DNA from 3 places in the Colwellia sp. SU-HH01172 genome. Region 3 is predicted to be linked to each of the others. Evidence: riboswitches for the same ligand, from Rfam matches in the RefSeq annotation. Region 3 holds a riboswitch; each other region holds the start of a gene.
The links. A riboswitch is a leader RNA that binds a small molecule or an ion and turns the genes downstream of it on or off. The one in region 3 is predicted to bind cobalamin.

Region 1 (6,577 bases), on a different contig from region 3:
CGTTAAAAAAACCTTTAATATACATAATACACGGCAAGGTTTTGTCATTATCGCTAGTCGCTTTAAAAGCATTACATGAGTTAAGTAAGTATTTATCAGTATCAACCCCATTCACTTGGGTCGCTACCGATGAGAACGACAAAACTGATGTTAACAACGCAATAATGACGCTGCGACTTTTTAGTTTCTTCGTTTGAAAAACTGACTGAAGAAGAGTTAAAAATAGAGTACAATTTTTACAAGATTTCATAATAATTCAATCAAATAACTTACAAACATTATCTTGTTATAGCTCACTTGCTGTTGTTGGTAAATTCGAATATTATTTCACTTATCATCGAAAAAAACTGACGATAAAATTATGAGTCCACTGAATTATAACCATCTTTTCTATTTCTATATCGTCGCTACCGAAGGGACAATCTCTAAAGCAAGCGCAAGATTAAATCTGACCTCGCAAACGATAAGCGGTCAAATAACCAGCTTTGAAGCGCAAATAGGCGTCAAATTATTTGAACGAAAAGGAAAGAAATTAACACTTTCAGAGATGGGGGTTCTGATATACAGCTATGCCGAAGAAATTTTTCAGCTCGGTGATGAAGTAAAGAATATCTTAAAAAGGCGGCAACCTAGTCTATGGCATACCTTCACGGTCGGCATAACCGAAGTTGTACCTAAAGTACTCGCACACGAATTACTGTCACCTGTTCTAAAAATGAATGAACCTGTTCGATTGATATGTCTTGAAGGCGATCAGGATCATTTATTGGCAGATTTATCGGTTAACAAAATTGATTGTATTTTAACCGATCAGCCACTTCAGTTAGGTAGTCATGTTAAAGCATATAATCATCTACTCATTGAAAGTGGTTATAGCTTTTTTGCAGCTGAAACCTTATTGGAAAGTAGCAATGAAGTGTTCCCTAAAAATTTATCCGATTTTCCTTGGCTTATGCAGAGCAAAAAATCAGCGGTGAGAACTCGTTTATCGTCATGGTTAGAAAAGCAAAATATTGTGCCAAATATTGTCGCAGAATTTGATGATAGTGCGTTAATGAAATCTTTTGGACAGACAGGTTTCGGTGTTTTTAGTAGCCCGACTCTTATCGAAGACTACGTTGCAGATAAATATGATGTTAAAATCATAGGTCGCACTGAAGAGTTTAAAGAGCCGTATTATATTATTTCTCCGGAGCGGAGATTAAAGCATCCGGCGATTGTTGAAATTGTTAATGCGGTGAAAGTGTAATGGCGGTGTCAATTTCCTCATCCAACTACAGATGCTTCGATTGAAATAAATAACCTAAAAATCTTCGATTGTTGCGGCTAACAAAAACTCAAAAGTAGCCTGCTTAAATACAGGGTTAGCTCGCTGCTATTTTTTACTGCTATTTTTGCTGGTAATAGCTTCGACTTTGTTCAGCTTTTTGGCATAAATCAGTAAGGGCGCCCAAGCTGCGAGTTGTCATTCGGTGTACGACATCAGCATCAAGTTTGATAATTTGTTGATGTTTAACCGCCGATATTACTGGCCATTTTTGCCAAGGATAACCTTCTTTATCCGCTTGATTTTCAGATAAGGGTTGAATAATGATATCAAGGTCGAGTTGTAAAATTTGTTCAATATTCACTTGCGGGTAACGCGCTTGTGCTTGAAAAAACGGATTTTTAATACCGCAAACATCGAGAAATTGTTGTGGCCAACTGTCCTTGGCAATGGTGGTTAATGGTCTTGACCATACTTCATAAAAGGCTGTAAGTGGCGGCTGATTTTGATATTGAGTTTTAATTGTTTCTAGCTCATTCAGAAACTTAGTGGCAACTGCTTGACCTTGGGCTTTATGGCCTGATAGCTCACCAAATAAGCGTAGCTCTTTTGCAACATCATCAAAACTATTGGGTTGTGAGTACACCACGTTAAAGCCTAACTGTTTGATACGCGCCAAATCATCGCTGGGGTTGCCACTCTTCCATGCAATAATGAGATCAGGTTGAAGCTCGATAACACGTTCAATTTGTATCCGTAACGAGCTACCAATACGAGGAATGGCGTTGGCAGCTTGTGGATAATCTGAGTGCTCTGTCGTCGCAATAATTTGCTCACCGGCACCAACATCAAAAAGCATTTCGACGATATGTGGCGCTAGTGCAATGATGCGCGGTTTAGCAGAGCCATTTTCTTGTATGCTATTGGCGTTAGTGGTAAACGCTAAGCCCAATAGCGCAATGAGCATGTAGTGACTAAGTTTCATTATTATTCCAGTTTGTTACGGGCGTTGAACCTGATTTTTTGTCGCGAGAGCAAGTTACCAGTCGATACCTTTTTGTGCTTTGATGCCATTGTCAAAGGCATGCTTAGTGGGTTGTACTTCGCTCACGGTATCAGCAAGCTCAATAATACTGCGGTGACATGCTCGACCTGTGATGATGACATGCTGCATGGCGGGGCGGTTAACAATCGCTTCAATCACTTCATCTAAGTCTAAGTATTTGTAAGACAGCATATAAGTTAGCTCATCAAGTAAAATTACATCGACACTATCATCTTTTAGTAAGCGCTTTGCTTCAGCCCAAACTTTAGTCGCTGCCGCAATATCTTTAGATTTATCTTGGGTATTCCAGGTAAAGCCAGTTGCCATAACATGAAACTCAACGCCGTTCTTTTCTAATAAGTTACGTTCGCCACATGCCCAGTCACCTTTAATGAATTGCAATGCTGCAGCAGTATAACCATGGCCAACCGCACGAGTTAAGGTACCAAAACCTGAGGTTGACTTGCCTTTGCCGTTGCCGGTAATAACAATTAATAAACCACGTTCTTCTTGAGCGGCGTCAATTCGAGCATCAACTTTTTCTTTGACGCGTTGCATACGTTCTTGATGTTTTTGATTTTTATCTGCATCTGTTGTCATAATTTTTATCCTGTTTTACGAGTGCGATACATGATCGCTAAAAAGAAAATACTGCCGATGGCGGAAGTAATAATACCAATAGGGATCTCAACATTACTCAAGGCGCTGCGAGCTAATACATCAACCCAAACTAAAAAGCAGCCACCGACCAATGCTGAGCCAAATATCAGTGGCATAGTTGTCACGCCAACGAGTTGCCTAACAATATGCGGGATCATTAAGCCGACAAAGCCAATACCACCGCAATAGGCAACAATGGTAGCGGTAATTGCTGCACATAAGGCAAGTAAAATAATACGTAATTTATCAACGTTAACACCAAGACTTGCGGCGCTTTCATCCCCAAGTAGTAGTGCATCTATTTGCCGATGAAGGGCGAAGATTGTTATTAACGTGATGATGACCATAGCGCTGATCAAGTAAAAGTGGAACATTTCCACCCGAGTTAAACTGCCCATTAACCAAAAAATAACGCGATTGGTGGCAAATGGATCTCCTAAATAAAGCAGAAAATGGCTAATAGAGCCGAGCATAAAAGATACGGCAACGCCAGTTAACAGTAAATGATTCATGTTGCGCAACAGGGTTGCAATACCAAAAACAAAAATAACGGAAAATAGTGCGCCAAGAAATGCCGCTAATGGTAGCGCCAACATTTGCTCTTCACTAAGCACTAAAGTGGCTATAGTGGCTCCCAACCCAGCACCAGAAATTATGCCAAATAAATAGGGGTCGGCAAGCGGATTACGAGTAACATTTTGTAGTATTGCCCCTGCACAAGCTAGCCCCATACCTGCGACTAAACCAACCAGTACCCGAGGAATTCTCACTTGCCAAATTACCATATCATGCATGGGTGATGCGCAACTGCTGAGCACACACTGTAAAATGTTTGTGCTGGTTATTTCTGCCGGCCCAAAGGTAATGGCGGCAACGATAGAACAAAAGGTAATGGCTATTAAGCAGCTAAAAACCCAGACGGTTTTACCTTTAAATGCTGTTAATAATCTCATTTAAGTTCACCTAACTTTTTGTTATTTGAACTGTTAGGCATAACATTGAATCTTGATGTTTGTTCGGCCCAATGTGCTGTGTTTTCGGGATAAAAGTAAATACGTGGAAAACCGCAATGTTTGGCATCTTCTCGATAACAAGGTAAACCAAAAACCTTACTTAATACACTTGGGTTCAGTGCCTGATCTATTTGGCTATCTAAGACTAATTTTCCTTGGTCTAATATCAATAATCTATTGCAGTATTGCGCCGCTAAGTTAATGTCATGTATGGTCATAATCACCGTAATGTTGAGAGCTTTAACCAGTTGCAATACTTGATGTTGATAAAAAATATCTAAATGATTAGTTGGTTCGTCAAGTATTAATATTTTAGCTTTTTGCACTAAAGCTTTTGCGATTAGTACTCGTTGTTGCTCACCACCAGACAAGGTATTAAAAAACTTATTTTTACTCTTGGTTAAACCTACTTTTTCTAAGGCTAGTAATATTTCTTTTTTATCTACGTCAGTATCACGGGCAAACAATGTTTTGTAGGGTAAGAGCCCCATTCTAACGACGTCGTAAACTTTTAAATCAAATATTGGCGGTGATTTTTGTACAACTAGAGAAAATATTTGTGCGAGCTCTTTTGGCTTATACTCATGTAGGCTCTTATTCTTAAGCTTTATATTGCCATGCCAGTTTTTATATTGATTGAGCAAGCACTTTAATAAAGAAGTTTTGCCGGCGCCGTTAGGGCCAATAATGCCAATAATATCGCCTTGATTGACGGTAAATGAAACATCATCGAGGATAGTTTGCTGCTCAACTTGCCAAGAAATATTACTTACCGTTAATAAATTAGCCATGGTTAGCCGTTAACTCTAGGGTTGTGATTTGTGTTGTTAACGATGCAAGTAGCACTGACGTTAATCATCAGAAATATACTATTTACTGTTTTCATTTGCTGTCAGGCATCCGTTTTAATAACTTAATAGTGTTGAGTTATAACGTGCTGAAAATAAAAGATAAGTGACATGTGCCATAGCGGCAATAGTAACTCTCGTGTATTCCCGCACGGTGTTAATGTTTTGGTTATTGACCATCATGATACTAGGTGTCCTGACTTTTAGTGAAAAATACAAACACTATGTACAGTTGCGGGTACAGTCACGGATTCTAACCGTGTTCCCTATCATTCAACGGAGAATTTCGCATTCGAGTGTTGAAAATATCATTTAATTGTCGGTCGATTTTACGTGTATGTGCAACGCTTTACAATGAAAACCAACCCGCTAGTTGCTTGCTAGTGCAACGAAACGAAATTAAAAAGGAGCCATTAGACTCCTTTTGTTATTGATGTAATTTTATTGCTATTAGGGCAATGCTTACCAAATTTTAACGCGTTTTTCTGGTGCGATATACATAGCGTCACCTTCTTTTACGTCAAATGCACTGTAGAATTCAGGCATATTTGATAATGAGCCTAATGCGCGGAACTCGCCTGGCGAATGTGGGTCAGTCGCTACGCGGTTACGTAGTGATTTCTCGACCATTTTTCCGCGCCATACTTGTGCATAGCCCATGAAGAAACGTTGGTCGCCAGTTAAGCCTTCAATAACTTCTGCTTCTTTACCATTTAGTGATGCTTTGTAAGCTTTATAAGCAATAGTGACACCTGATAAATCACCGATGTTTTCGCCTAATGTTAAAGAGCCATTTACGTTTAAGTCATCGAATACGGCATAGTTATCGTATTGCGCAACTAAGTTATCAGCACGCACTTTAAAGGCCGCTAAATCTTCTTCAGTCCACCAGTTACGCATGTTGCCGTCAGCATCGTATTTGCTACCTTGGTCGTCAAAGCCGTGGCCCATTTCATGGCCAATAACTGCGCCAATGCCGCCGTAGTTAACTGCGTCATCTGCTGCTAAGTTGAAAAATGGCGGTTGTAAAATAGCTGCTGGGAAGACAATCTCATTTTTAGTTGGGTTGTAATAAGCATTTACGGTTTGAGGTGTCATGCCCCATTCTTGTCTATCGATTGGGCCGCCAAGCTTAGCCACTTCTTTTTGATGAGCAACAATGCCAGAACGCATTTTGTTGCCGACTAAGTCATCACTTTTAATGACAAGTTTAGAGTAATCTTCCCATTTATTTGGATAACCGATTTTAGGATCAAAGCTAGCTAATTTTACATGTGCTGCTTTTTTCGTTGCGTCAGACATCCACTCTAATTCATCGATGCTTGCGCCATATGCGCCGCGCAAGTTTTCAACAAGTTGCGTCATACGGGTTTTAGCTTCAGGTTTAAAGTGACGGCCAACATAAACTTTACCGATAACTTCACCTAAGTTGCTATTAACTACTGCAACACCACGTTTCCACATTGGACGTTGTTCTTTGCGACCACTTAATTGCTTTGAGTAAAAGTCAAAGTTTTCTTTATCTAATGCACTTGTTAGTGAACCAGCAAAGTTACTAAGGGTGTGGAAGGTTAAGTAGGTTTTCCAATCAGCCAAAGAAGTTTCTGCAAATGTTTCACCAAAACCTTTAACGAATGAAGGTTGATTAACAATCAGATCTTTCTGAGCAGCTGCACCTTGAGCTTCAAGATAAGCAGTCCAGTTAAAAGCATCTGTTACTGTGTTTAAATCGGCAACGTCAAAT
Region 2 (6,577 bases), on a different contig from region 3:
ATTGTTGTTCATTAAAGCTCTTATCTAAGCCAAAAAACTTATCTAATGACTTAAGTCGTTGAGCTTGTGGTAATTTTGCATAATGCTGGAACATAGCTAGAACGATTTTTTGATCTATTTCAGCATCATAACGACGGTTAACTGCTTTCATTCCTTGCTCGAAACGCGCAAGATCACGCTCTTGATAACCACGCTTTCGCTCAATATTTGGTTTAGTATTTTCTTGTGATAAACGATATAAACGATTAGCGGTACTCAACATTTTACCGTAGTTTAAATAACCTAGAATTAAATCCCTAGCTTGTGTTTGCTGATCTTTTTTAATTAAATCGTTTAAACCTTTTAGTGCTGTGCCATATTCGTTTTTGCGTGCGCTGGTTGCGTTGATCCATGCGTCAAGCTCAGTTTCTAAAGATTTCTTACGCGCAAGTGTTGTACCTTTATTATAGCTTTCTATCATGCTGCCATAATTTTTTGCATAGTTGGCAAGGCTTGCGAGCGTACTTTCATACTTAATACGTGCATCGCTTTCTGGTGTTGAGTTTTCATGAATTAAATTAATAATTTCTTCACGATAAGCTTTTGCTTGCGGGTAGACCCAAGTAAATTGGTTTTCTACTTCTAATGCTGTGCGGTAACGATTAGTGCGGCCAGGGTAGCCTAAAACCATAATGTAATCGTTTTCGTCGACACTACTTTTGTTGACTTTTAGGTGATGCTTTGGCTCGTATGGAACATTATCTTCACTGTAATCCGCTGGTTGGCCATCTTTACCAACATACGCTCTGTAAAAGCCATAATCTCCGGTATGACGTGGCCACATCCAGTTATCAATATCGCCACCGTATTTTCCAACACTGCTTGCTGGAGCATGAACTAAACGGACATCGCGAATTGTCAGCTGTTTGAATAAATAATACTCTAGTCCACCATGGAAATTAACTACACTACAGCGGTATTTGCTGTCGTTTTCACATTCCGCAACCAATGACTTTGAGCTTTTATCGATGCTTTTAAAGCGATCAGCGCCAGACATGCTTTCATTTAAGCCAGCGTTGATAACATCAGTTACTGGGGTTATTTCTTCTGTTACATAAATACGGCTGCCTGGTGTTGCAGGTAATTCTTCTTTGAAAGATTTTGCTAAAAAGCCATTTTTAAGTAAGTTGTTTTCTTCTGTTGAGTTGTATTGAATCGAACCATATACACAGTGGTGGTTTGTTGCTACTAGGCCCTTGTCTGAGACAAATGAGGCCGTACAGCCACCTAAACTCACAATTGCTCCCATAGGGAAGCTTGTTAAATTTGTTAGGCTATTTGGGTCAAGTTTCAAGCCAGCATCGACTAGTTGGTTAGCAATGCTTGGCAATTGATGTGGTTGCCACATGCCCTCATCAGCAAGTGTGGCCGTTGAGGCCAACGCAAAGCATAGCGAAGCGAATTTTTTCATTTTTTATTCTCAAAGGGTAAAGTTTAAATCATTTGGAATTTTGCTTTATCACTTGAGCTTAGTCAAAAAATCTCCCAATTTATTTGTTCTATAACAAAGCGCTATTGTAGACTGTGCGAAAATCTTCGTAGTAGCTTAATATGCGGTCGAAGGGGGTGATATTTCGAACATTATTGAACTAAAGCCTAATTTTAATTGAAAAATTAATCCATAATACTTGTTGAATAGCTGTAGTTTAGATATTCTAAATTGATTAGGTAACAAAATGTTTACATTTCCTTTTGTTATTATCTAAATATTTGTGGCCAATAATAAAAATAAAGCGATTCTTGAGGAGGTTATGTGCTTATTAAAGATAATTTTGATGAGGCATTAAAGATCAGTGAATCAACCAATGAATTTTTAACTCATTATCAAATACCACCTAGCCCAGTAAATTATTCGGTTGTCTACTTACACGTTAGTAAGCGTAATGAAAAGTTAAGCGCCGAATTAGATCGGCATGTGCAAACATATCAAGAAGTCGATCTAACTTTTATGGAAGGTTTATTCGAAAAGTATATTTCAAATTCTCATGCTATAGATAAACAAATACTGGACCCGATAGAAAAATCGTTAACATCAACATTAGCGAAAATTAATTCTCAAGTCGATAGTGATAAAGTTGTTGCATCAAACCTTAAAAAGGCTGAAAGAGCACTTTCCAAGCACGAATATCATAAATCGATGCAAAATATTGTTACCTTTTTAATGAGTAGCATTACCGCGTCTCAGCAACAGCATAGTGACTTATCATTAGAGTTAACGCATGCTTGCGGTGAAGTGAGCTTTTTAAAAGCTAAGTTGGAAGCCGCAAGGCATGAGGCCATTGTGGATTCTTTAACAGGGTTGTTTAATCGCCGTGGTTGCGATGTTAAATTACAAGAATTAGATATTGAACAGGTGCATTCATCTTTAGCGATAGATATTGATCACTTCAAAAATATTAATGATCAATTTGGCCATTTCATTGGTGATAAAGTTATTCAGCGAATTGCAAAAGTAATAAAAACAAGTATTTCTGATCAAGATATTGCGGTTAGATTTGGTGGCGAGGAGTTTGTGGTGGTTATGGTGAATAAAACTATGACGCAAGCTCATGAAATTGCCGAAAAAATACGTTTAGCCATAGCTGAATTGAAATTAATGCAACGAGACTCTAAAGCGTATTTACCAAAAATATCGGTTTCAATTGGTGTTGCTCAACGACAAGATGAACTTAATTGGATGGCATTATTTGAACAAGCCGATACTGCACTGTATCAGGCAAAAAACAGTGGTAGAAATAAAAGCGTTTGTCTATAAAACGCTTTTAGTTGATGCTATAGCTAAGCAGAAGTAGGCTTTAATTCTTATTAATAAAGGATTGTGGAAATGATTGATCTGCCTGTAATTGGTTAATCAGCTCGTTTTCTTCACTGTTACTAGCCTCTTGTCCCCATGAATTAAAACTGACGAGTTCGTCGATAGCTCTACGTGGTAACCAATTTGCCGTTTCAAGCTCCGGCCTTTCGTGAAAATGACTAACATACCCTAAGCACAAATAAGCAATAGGAACGACGTGCTCAGGTAATGAAAGGATGTTCTTTAACGCATCATGATGCAAAATTGACACCCAACCAACACCGATACCTTCTGTGCGTGCAGCCAACCAAAAATTTTGTACCGCACATACTGAGCTATATAGGTCCATTTCTTTCATATGTGTTCGGCCAATAACGGCTTTACCTGTGCGTTTACGATCGCAAGTTATACAAATGTTTATTGGAGATTCAATAATTCCTTCAAGCTTTAAGTTTTTGTATTTATCTTGCTTGTCAGCGGCAAACATTGTTTGTGCCTCTTGATGGGCAAGGGTGAAGTCTTGATGGATTTTCTTTTTAACGTCCGGTGATTGAATAACGATAAAATTCCAAGGTTGCATAAATCCTACTGATGGTGCGTGATGTGCAGCATAAAGTAGACGGCTTAACACTTGCTTAGGGATCGCTTTAGGTAGAAATTGTCCGCGAACATCACGGCGATTGAAAATGGCTTTATATAAACCGTGCTGTTCTTGTTCACTTAAACCGTGCTGATGTTGAGACTGAAATGGTTGCTCTTGAGCTGTACTCGTGTTTTTGAAATCCAAAGTATTCCCCTTAATGGATTTAGAAGCGATCGGCCTTTCGCTTTATTTGTATTTCTAGGCAGGTCTTCTGACTAAGACAAGGTTTATATTCAGCTATTGTGATATAAACAATATTCGAAACCTTCCCAGCAAGACTACCAGTGGTTATATTCGAACTCATATGTCATTACAGCGTTGGGCACGTATTGGAGTTACACCAATTTCCCTATTCTCTTGGTCTCTACAAAATAAAAAGTAAAGCGGCAAGCACCTAAAAATAATTTCGTCGGCACTATAGCATTGAGTATTGAAATTGAAAAACGCTATATTAAATCAACTTAATTAAAATCAATTATTGTCTCTGGAAGATGTGAAAAGGGGGGAAGGGGTTATAAATAAAAAAAGGGAAAGCACAATGAAGTACCTTCCCTAAATAAACACTAGTTGGGTTTTAGTTTAACCTACGGGTTATATGTTACGTCTAAACTAACACCGCTTGCTGCTGAGTATCCATAGATACCTATGTGCCATGTATCAGCTGTTGGGTTAGTGAATGAACATGATTCGGTATTACCACTTTCATATGGACGACAGTCATAAGTAGATGATGTTGGTTGTGCACCACGACGAATGTACATGTCTGCATCACCTGTACCACCACTCATATTGAAATCAAGAGTCGCCATGCCTGCTGGTACATCAATGGTGTAGTATGTCCAAGCACGACGTGCAACACTGATATCAGTTACTGAAGCACTGCCACCTGTAGCACCGCCACCGCCAGTAGAACCTTCAGTGAAACTACCTGTTAGGCTAACACCCGTAAAGGCAGAGTAACCAATAACTTTCACATGGTAAGTGCCAGCTTGTGCCGTTGCAATTGGACATGACTCTGAGTTACCACCAGCATATGGACGACAGTCATAACTAGACGTTGTTGGTGCTGAACCAAATTTCACGTAAAGATCTGCATCACCTGTGCCGCCAGACATATCAAAACTTAAGCCAGTAGCACCTGCAGGTACTTCCATAGTAAAGCTTAATTCTTCTGATTTAGCGCCGGCTAAATTTGTTTTAGCTACGCCATTTTCTAGTACGTCGCCACCAGTAGGAGGTGTTGTTGTCGTACAACTTGCTGCTAACGCGTCTGACGCTGCTTTTGCTTGTACTAAACCGTAACCTGTTTTGTCATCACGACCCGCAACATCTAAATCAATCGCTGTTGCTTTTAATGCATCACGTACTTGTGTTGCTGTACAGTCAGGGTTGTTGCTCCAAACTAACGCCGCAACGCCAGTAACGTGAGGAGTCGCCATCGAAGTACCATTGTAATAAGCGTAATCTTGGTCGCCGACAACATTTAAGTTAGCATTCGTACCTAGTTGTCCCATCAATTGCAAACCTAACTCACGGTTTACAGAAACTGTTGGCACTGTTACGTCAGAGTTAGCATCAACTAGAAATGGATTTTGTAGGCCTGGACGAGCGCTATTACTATAAACGATAACACCCGAAGCTCCTGCGTCAGCACAAGCTTTCGCTGGGTTTATTTCAGGATAATTACTACCTATTTGGTTATCGTTACGTTCAGCTAAACAAATGTTACCTGATACGTTTGAACAGCTGTAGCTGCTACCTGAAAGAGTACAAGCGGCTAATACGCCATTTGCTGAACTATTTACGTTACTTACGGTAAAGCTGCCACCACTTTGAATGTAATGAGTTTGTGGTACAACTTCATCATTACCATAAGTTGTTGAACCTAAAGTGATGTAACCTAAACGACCATCGCCAGCAACAGTCGATAGAATTGCTTCGCCTGGTGCTGATATTTCAACTTGAGATGTGTATTGAGAGAATTCTGCATGTTGACGACCTTGATCAAGTGCGCCTACTGCCATTACTGAATCGTAAGATGCTGGGTAAGATAATGATGAATCACCATCGTTACCTGATGCAGCAATAAGTAAAACACCTGCATCAGCGGCAGCTTGTAAAGAGTTACGTTCGGCGTTACTTGAACCTGAACCGCCTAGGCTCATATTAATCACTTTAGCACCGTTATTGACACAAGTGTCTACCGCATCAACTAATTCACCCGTGTAACCCCAACCTGCTTCGTTAAATACTTTAACAATGTGCAAGTTAACGTTGGTATTTGGCATAATACCGACAACACCTTCCGAGTTATTTACCGCCGCGATAGTACCTGCAACATGAGTTCCATGTGAACCACCGTTTTGGTACCAGTTACCCGTACCTGAGTTGTTAGTACCTGTAGCGTTGTTAGCATTTAAATCTGGATTGGCACGCTCATAACCTGAATCAATAATACAAACCGTCATGTTGGCAGCATCATTATCTGAAACTAAATCAGATTGAGTATCTGAGATACCCCAAGGTTGATTTTGCGCCATTAAGTAACGCTTATAATCAGGTTCTGCAAATTCAACATCAGCATGACTGTTCAATTCGTTTACCATAGCTTGAACGTCATTAACGTGTTTTTGCTTTCCTAAAGAAATAACATGACGGCCATTCTTAAGTTTCTTCAAGTGTTTTAAGCTATGACCCGCTTTTTTCGCTAAACCGGCTGGCATCGCTTTTTCTGAAGAAAAATTGCTTAAGGTTTGTGCTTCAAAGCCATTTTTGTATTTAACAATAATACGATCGGTAAAGTCATGACTCTGAAATTTTTGACTTTCTCGCCATTGACTAAAATCAGAGTTAACGGCGGTCATAGTGTTGTTTGCATTTACTGGCACAGCTTGTAACTCAGCTGCTTCAAATGTTTGAGCGTTACTGGTAGCTGCCATAATAGACAGCGCAAGTACGCTTAAACCTAATTTCTGATTGTTTCTCATTTGAATTCCTCTGCATTTGCATTTGTTGCGCTGAATGAATCGATAGCGGAGACATCGGACGCATTTTTGTTATTAGTTGATGAATTATTCATCGGCAACCATCATGGCTTCATT
Region 3 (6,577 bases):
TGAGATTTACTAATGTTAACCGGAATTTCACATTCAAGTAGCTGAGATTTTGTTTGAAATAGCTTATGGACACAATGTTCATCAGCAACAAATTCTTGCCAATTCAAAGAGACAAAAGTTTCTCGCGGTCGTTTAAATAATTGAGCAAAGGCGCAATTATGTTTAATGAATGCGCCTTTACTATTTAATGTTGCATAGGCAACGGGGGCATGTTCATATAATTCCCACATCGCTCTTTCACGTTGATGCAACTCTGAAGTTCGCTGTTCAACAATTTTTTCTAACTCTTCTTTTGAACGTCGCATATATTTAGTGGAGCGTTGACCAACAGTAACGGTGAAAATATTTGACGTTAAGGTTAGTAGCAGGGTAACAAAGGAAATGAGCATTAATTTATTGCGCAGTGAATTGACACCCAACATGGCTTCTTCAGCGTCTATTTCTGTTGCGATACCAAAGCCATGCTGACTGTCCCATAACCAAGCACCGTAAACTTTAATGCCACGATAATCGTTGTAACCTAATACATTTGAGGAAATTTTGTTGCTAGTAAAAAGTGAGTTATTGAATGCACGCGCATTATTGATTAAATGATTTGCCATAAAAGTATAAGGTAATTGTTGACTATTAACCTTGGCGTCAGGAAATTTAATCACATTAACAAGTGGATCTTTAAGTGATATTAATTGGTTGTTTTCATTGTGATCTTTAAAATAATCTAATGATAGAATATCGGCTTCAAAGCGACTTTTAGAAAGCATTTCTCCAACACTGTTAACTAAGTAACTTTCCCCAGAAGCACCAATGCGACCTTGCTGCATAATATCTGAAATTTTACCGCTGGCTTGTATTCTTAACGTTAGTGCTGCAATCACTTGGTTGTTTTTATCGACGATCGGAGTGGCAATAAACATACTGTATTGGTCGATCGAATTCGAGGTGCCGCCAAAGAGAAGTTTGATATCTGATTTGATTGATGGCACAAAGCGCGTTTCACCATTAAAAACATCAGCGAGAATACTCGGTTGTTGCTGAGCAATTAAATTAGTTTTGCCTAAGTTTTCATTGCGGCTAGAGGCAATATTGAGGTGGTCACGATTGATGATAAAAAAGCCTTGGCCTTCAATGCTACTTTGACGAAAATATTGACGAATGTTCTTTAATGGTGATGAGGTGATCAGCTCATCACGTAAAGTCGGTTGTTGCAATAATTGCTCGGTTAATGCAACGACTTTGTTATCGGTACTAATTTGTTCTAATAAACGTTCTTGATCACCAATCCAGTCATTAAGTCGAGTCTTAGTTGCTTCAACAACAAATTCCAAATTTTTTCGCATATTGGTTTGCGTGCTTTGCTCGTTATCTTGCAAAGTTATATAGATAACGCTAAAAATAATGGCGACATTTAATATCGAAATGGAATGAACAATAAGCGGGAATTTTTTTGATGCCATTAAAACCGCAAGACGTTTTGGGGTGATTAATTTTGGCAGTAACAGTGTTATCGAAATAAGTAATAATGATATGACAACCATAGCAATAATTAAGGTTGTACTACTGTCATTATTCACTCGCTTAGTTGTGAAAGAATTTAAGGCATCCTCTAGCAGAATGTTTTTCGGCAATATTGGCGACGATATCATGCCAAGTTGATGGTAAATTTCGGTTATTTTTTCCATGCGCGTGCGAGCGACAGAGCCGATAGGAATAAATTTCGGCAATATTATTTTACTAATTTCATTTGCTTCAAAGACTAAATGTTCATGAGACTTAGCTTGACTGTTGTATTTCTTTTCAATGAGTTCAATCAGCTCAGCTTTGTGATTGAGGGCATATTGCCAACCTTTAATAGTAGCTTGGCGAACCGCTTGCACACGTTGTGGATTATTCTTTACTTCATCTTCACTGGTAAATAAATTATCGCCATAAAAATCAATGCCGTAGTCTCTAGGGTCAAGAATAAAGATATCAATATTTTCTTGATCAAACTTAAAAGGTTCATCGGTGCTGTAAATTAATATGGCATCAGTATCGCCATTTTCTAAGGCCGAAAACTGATAGCTTTCTTCTTGCCAGTTAAACGCCGAGTCTTTGGCTTGTGCTTGTTTTAACATGGCTAAAATAGGCGCATAATTTTCGCTGGTGGAGTCAACCATGATGCGCTTGCCGATTAAGTCGAAAGGGCTAGAGATATTAGAAGATTTTAACGTTGCAAGGGTGGAAGGAGAGTGTTGGAATATTTGCGCGACAATAACAATAGCTTTGCCCTTGCTTTTAGCAACAATTAAACTGGAGTCATTGATGCCGTAGTGGGCTCTGCCGTCAATAACATAATCTTCGATAGAGCCTTTACCGTTATACTCTCGAAGCTCAACATCTAACCCGAGCTCTTGATAAAAACCCTGTTCTTTTGCGGCATAGTAACCGGCAAATTGAAATTGATGAGACCAGTTGAGTTGAATGGATATTTTGTCGAGTTCTTGAGCAAAACTTTGACCGCCGAAGGTTAAAAGCAGTGTCCAAAGCAGTCCGAAAAGGCTATTTTTAATACGGATGAAATTTAGCATATTATTTGCTTACTCAACGATGATGTTTTATTCAGAAAATTGCGCTTTAATCGCAAGTATTTCATCTAAGTTTTCTAGAAAACAAGTAACTAGTTCGGGGTCAAAATGTTTGCCTGATTCATTTTTAATCAGCTCAATTGTACTTTCGATAGTCCACGCCGGTTTATATGGACGTGATGACGTTAGAGCATCGAAAACATCGGCAATAGCTACAATGCGACCAACCAATGGAATTTTATCTGCTTTTAGACCGTTAGGGTAACCACTGCCATCCCATTTTTCGTGGTGTGTTATTGCCACGGCTTTTGCCATTTCCATTAATGGTGACGGGTCTTTCTCATCTAATATCTCACCACCGAAAGCGGCATGCTCTTTCATTATTTGCCATTCTTCATCGTTAAGCTTACCGGCCTTTTTAAGAATGTGATCAGGCACGCCAATTTTACCAATATCATGCATAGGTGCCGCATTCTTTAACATGTCAGCTGTCGACTCTCCCATGCCTAAGGCATTGGCAAGTACGTAGGCATACTTACTCATACGTTTAACATGATTGCCGGTTTCATTATCTTTAAACTCGGCGGCTCGGCCTAGCTTTTCAATAATATTGTTACGGGTGCTAATGAGTTCTAATGTCTGCAATTTAACTTGTTGATATAGTTCACGCTTTTGGTTGCTTAATGATAAATGAGTTTTGACTCGTTGCATGACAATCGCAGGATTAACGGGCTTAGCAATATAATCAACCGCCCCTAATGATAGGCCACGAGCTTCATCTTCTACGGAAATTTTTGCGGTAATAAAAATAATCGGAATATCGCGAGTGACAATGTCTAATTTTAGGCGTTTACAGGTTTCGTAACCATCGATTCCTGGCATCATAATATCGAGTAGAATTAAATCAGGTCGCGGTCTGACGTTTGCAATCTTGATGGCCATTTCACCATCGCGAGCAACCTTGAGTTGATAACTCGGTTTTAATATTCCAACTAAAACATCAATGTTTTCAGGGGCGTCGTCGACGACTAAGATTGTTGCCGTATCTTTCATGCCAAGGTCCATTATAAAATTTCCAATATTCTATAAGTAAAACATAGCAGTAAGGTGTTCTACAGACAATAAATAGCGAAGAATTTTATTAATTTAATTTTCGTTAACGGCTTATTTGTTACACTGTTAAAAACGTATTTAGCCGCAGTGGAAAATTAGCTTGTCAGAATTTAATATTTATTTGCTACGTCATGGAGAGCTTGTGCAAAGCGGAATTCTTTGTGGACATACTGATATAGCCCTTTCTGAATGCGGTAAGCAACAGCTTAACGATGCTGTTGGCAAATTACCGATAATTTCTCATTGTTATAGCTCGCCACTGGTTCGCTGCCAAGCTTTTGCTGAGCAGTTCTGTCGAAAAAATCAGCTTTCATTGCAAGTTTTAGCACAGTTAAAAGAAATGAATTTCGGTGATTGGGACGGGCAAGATTATGAAAGCTTGTGGCAAGAACGCAAGCTATTAAATGAGGAAACGCCGACATTAGGTGCATTTTGGCAAAACCCTTGGCAGTGCTCTCCACCTAATGGTGAAACCATGATAGATTTTACCACTAGGGTTGATGATTTCTGGCAACAAATATTGCAGCAAATTACCGAACTAAGCCAAGTAACAAAGTCAGAAAATATTTTAGTGCTGAGCCATGGCGGCGTTATTCGCTATATATTGGCTAAAGTTTTAGGTTTGCCTTTGCCGGGAACTGCGCATATGACCCAACTTGACGTGCCATATGGTGGGTTAATTCGTCTGCAAGTTTTTATTGATAGCACGGGCAAAGCTTGGCCTAAATTAATGCTTTAGCTAGTTTGATATGCTAGTCCTTTAGTATGAAGGCAATAGCCACGTTTTAGGCAATAAACTGATTTAAAACATTTTTATGTTTTTCTGACATAACTGAGATAAAAATAAACCTTGCTATTTTCCCCTAGCTGTCGATAATCGCGCCATAAATTTAATAATGTCATATTAATTTTCATTTTTTTATTACCTTGAATGCGTGGTAAATTGAATGAAACTGGGAATGTGGTGAAAGTCCACAACTGTGCCCGCAACTGTAAACAGAGCGATATATTAACCACTAAGTTTTGCGCAAAAATAACTTGGGAAGGGATATATTGAGATGCTGTAAGTCAGGATACCAGAATAATCATTGACATTAATTAGACCGTCGAGCGGGTTACTCGAGCATAGGTTATATTGTCGGTTGTTTACTAATGTTAGGTCATTAGTCAATTCAGGCATGCTCTTATAATATTCGACGTTAATCAAAATATACCGCGCAGTTGTTAAGCAATTTGTTCGGTTTTACTTAGGTGATGCAATGTTTGATATTAAAGCGCTTAGCAGTGAAAACTCAGAAAAAATTCAAGCAAAAATCGATGGTAAAACTAAACCCTTGGGGGCTTTGGGTGATCTTGAACTGCTCGCAAAACAAATTGCACAAATTCAAATTGCAAACTATCAGTTAACCCCACTACAGTTCGAACAACAAAAGTTATCTATTAACACGCCCCATTTAACGGTTTTCGCTGGTGATCATGGTGTTGCAAGTCAAGATGTCTCTATCGCGCCAAGTGATGTTACTAGCCAAATGGTGGCTAATTTTGCTAACGGTGGTGCCGCTATAAATGTATTTTGTCGCCAATTTGGTTGGCAACTCAGTGTTGTTGATTGCGGCATTTTACATGCACCGGCCGCTTCGCTGCCTGTGATTAATCAGCGCTTAGGCAGCATCACAAAACCAATAAACCAACAAGTGGCGATGACTGAAGCGCAAGTCGAACAAGGTTTTGAATTTGCTAAACAGCATATAGTCAATATTAGCCAAACGGGCTGCAACGTTGTCGCTTTTGGCGAAATGGGCATTGGCAATACCACGATTGCATCCGCCATTATGGCAGCGTTAATGAAAGTGCCAGCGAGCGAAGTTGTTGGTCGTGGTACTGGTGTTTCAGATGAGGTAGTTAAAAAGAAACAACAAGTCATAGAACAAGCATTAGCTTTACATGCTGGAAATTTAACGGATGCGAAAGCTATTTTACGCTGTTTAGGTGGCTTTGAAGTAGTACAAATGACTGCCGCTATGTTAGCGGCAGCAGAAAGCAAAATGTTGATTATTGTTGATGGCTTTATTTGTACGGCGGCTGCCATGTTAGCGATTGAACTCAATGCCAGTGTTAAAGACTATATGGTATTTGCCCATTGTTCGGGTGAGCAAGGTCATCAAAAAATATTGCAATGGTTAGCGGTTAAACCGTTATTAAACTTAGGATTACGTTTAGGTGAGGGCACGGGTGCGGCGCTAGCATTACCGATTATTCAAGCTGCTGTTGGATTTTATAATGACATGGCGAGCTTTGCCGATGCTGAGGTAATTGATGTTACCTAAAACTAGCGTGGTAAATAGAGAGTATAACTTGATGTTATTAGCATTGAGTTTTTTCACCCGTATTCCGGTTAACATCAAGGCTGATGTTGACGATGAAATGCTCAATAATGCCAGTCGATACTTTGCTTTAGTTGGCGTGTTAATTGGTGGTTGTTCAGCCGTAGCTTTTTATCTTAGTGCAATGTTATTACCTGTCGAGATCGCACTTTTAATTTCAATGTTTTGCAGTGTATTGCTCACCGGCGCTTTTCATGAAGACGGTTGGGCTGATGTTTGGGATGGCTTCGGCGGCGGTTGGACGGTCGAAAACAAGCTTAATATCATGAAAGATAGCCGTTTAGGCACTTACGGTGCAGCGGCATTATTTTTCATTTTAATGGTTAAGTATCAAGCTTTAGCCGCTCTTGTTGGCAACGTTAATAACAACGAGCTTTTATCTGTAGAAGCACTGAATATATTATCGGTTCTATTGCTTGGGCATTGTTTAAGCCGTGTTGTAGCAACCAGTTTAATTGCTGATATGCCTTATGTCAGCGAAGATGCGACATCAAAAGTTAAGCCCTTAGCACAAGT

Region 1: it holds a riboswitch for cobalamin, as region 3 does, so the genes downstream of both, AC27JP_RS00300 (ABC transporter ATP-binding protein) here and cobT (nicotinate-nucleotide--dimethylbenzimidazole phosphoribosyltransferase) in region 3, are expected to answer to the same signal.
Region 2: it holds a riboswitch for cobalamin, as region 3 does, so the genes downstream of both, bluB (5,6-dimethylbenzimidazole synthase) here and cobT (nicotinate-nucleotide--dimethylbenzimidazole phosphoribosyltransferase) in region 3, are expected to answer to the same signal.

The regions. Positions count from the first base shown of each region.
Region 1 is NZ_BAAJMB010000001.1:65,027-71,603, reverse strand. Features, by position in the region: gene AC27JP_RS00325 (hypothetical protein) at 1-250, opposite strand, end outside; gene nhaR (transcriptional activator NhaR) at 362-1,249, shown strand; gene AC27JP_RS00315 (cobalamin-binding protein) at 1,389-2,252, opposite strand; gene cobO (cob(I)yrinic acid a,c-diamide adenosyltransferase) at 2,307-2,912, opposite strand; gene AC27JP_RS00305 (FecCD family ABC transporter permease) at 2,918-3,925, opposite strand; gene AC27JP_RS00300 (ABC transporter ATP-binding protein) at 3,922-4,776, opposite strand; cobalamin riboswitch at 5,008-5,153, opposite strand; gene AC27JP_RS00295 (M13 family metallopeptidase) at 5,296-6,577, opposite strand, start outside.
Region 2 is NZ_BAAJMB010000004.1:1,659-8,235, forward strand. Features, by position in the region: gene AC27JP_RS11615 (S46 family peptidase) at 1-1,450, opposite strand, end outside; gene AC27JP_RS11620 (GGDEF domain-containing protein) at 1,793-2,794, shown strand; gene bluB (5,6-dimethylbenzimidazole synthase) at 2,835-3,620, opposite strand; cobalamin riboswitch at 3,661-3,889, opposite strand; gene AC27JP_RS11630 (S8 family serine peptidase) at 4,061-6,463, opposite strand.
Region 3 is NZ_BAAJMB010000007.1:182,260-188,836, forward strand. Features, by position in the region: gene AC27JP_RS17135 (ABC transporter substrate-binding protein) at 1-2,567, opposite strand, end outside; gene AC27JP_RS17140 (HD domain-containing phosphohydrolase) at 2,595-3,617, opposite strand; gene AC27JP_RS17145 (histidine phosphatase family protein) at 3,778-4,416, shown strand; cobalamin riboswitch at 4,581-4,776, shown strand; gene cobT (nicotinate-nucleotide--dimethylbenzimidazole phosphoribosyltransferase) at 4,937-6,004, shown strand; gene AC27JP_RS17155 (adenosylcobinamide-GDP ribazoletransferase) at 5,994-6,577, shown strand, end outside.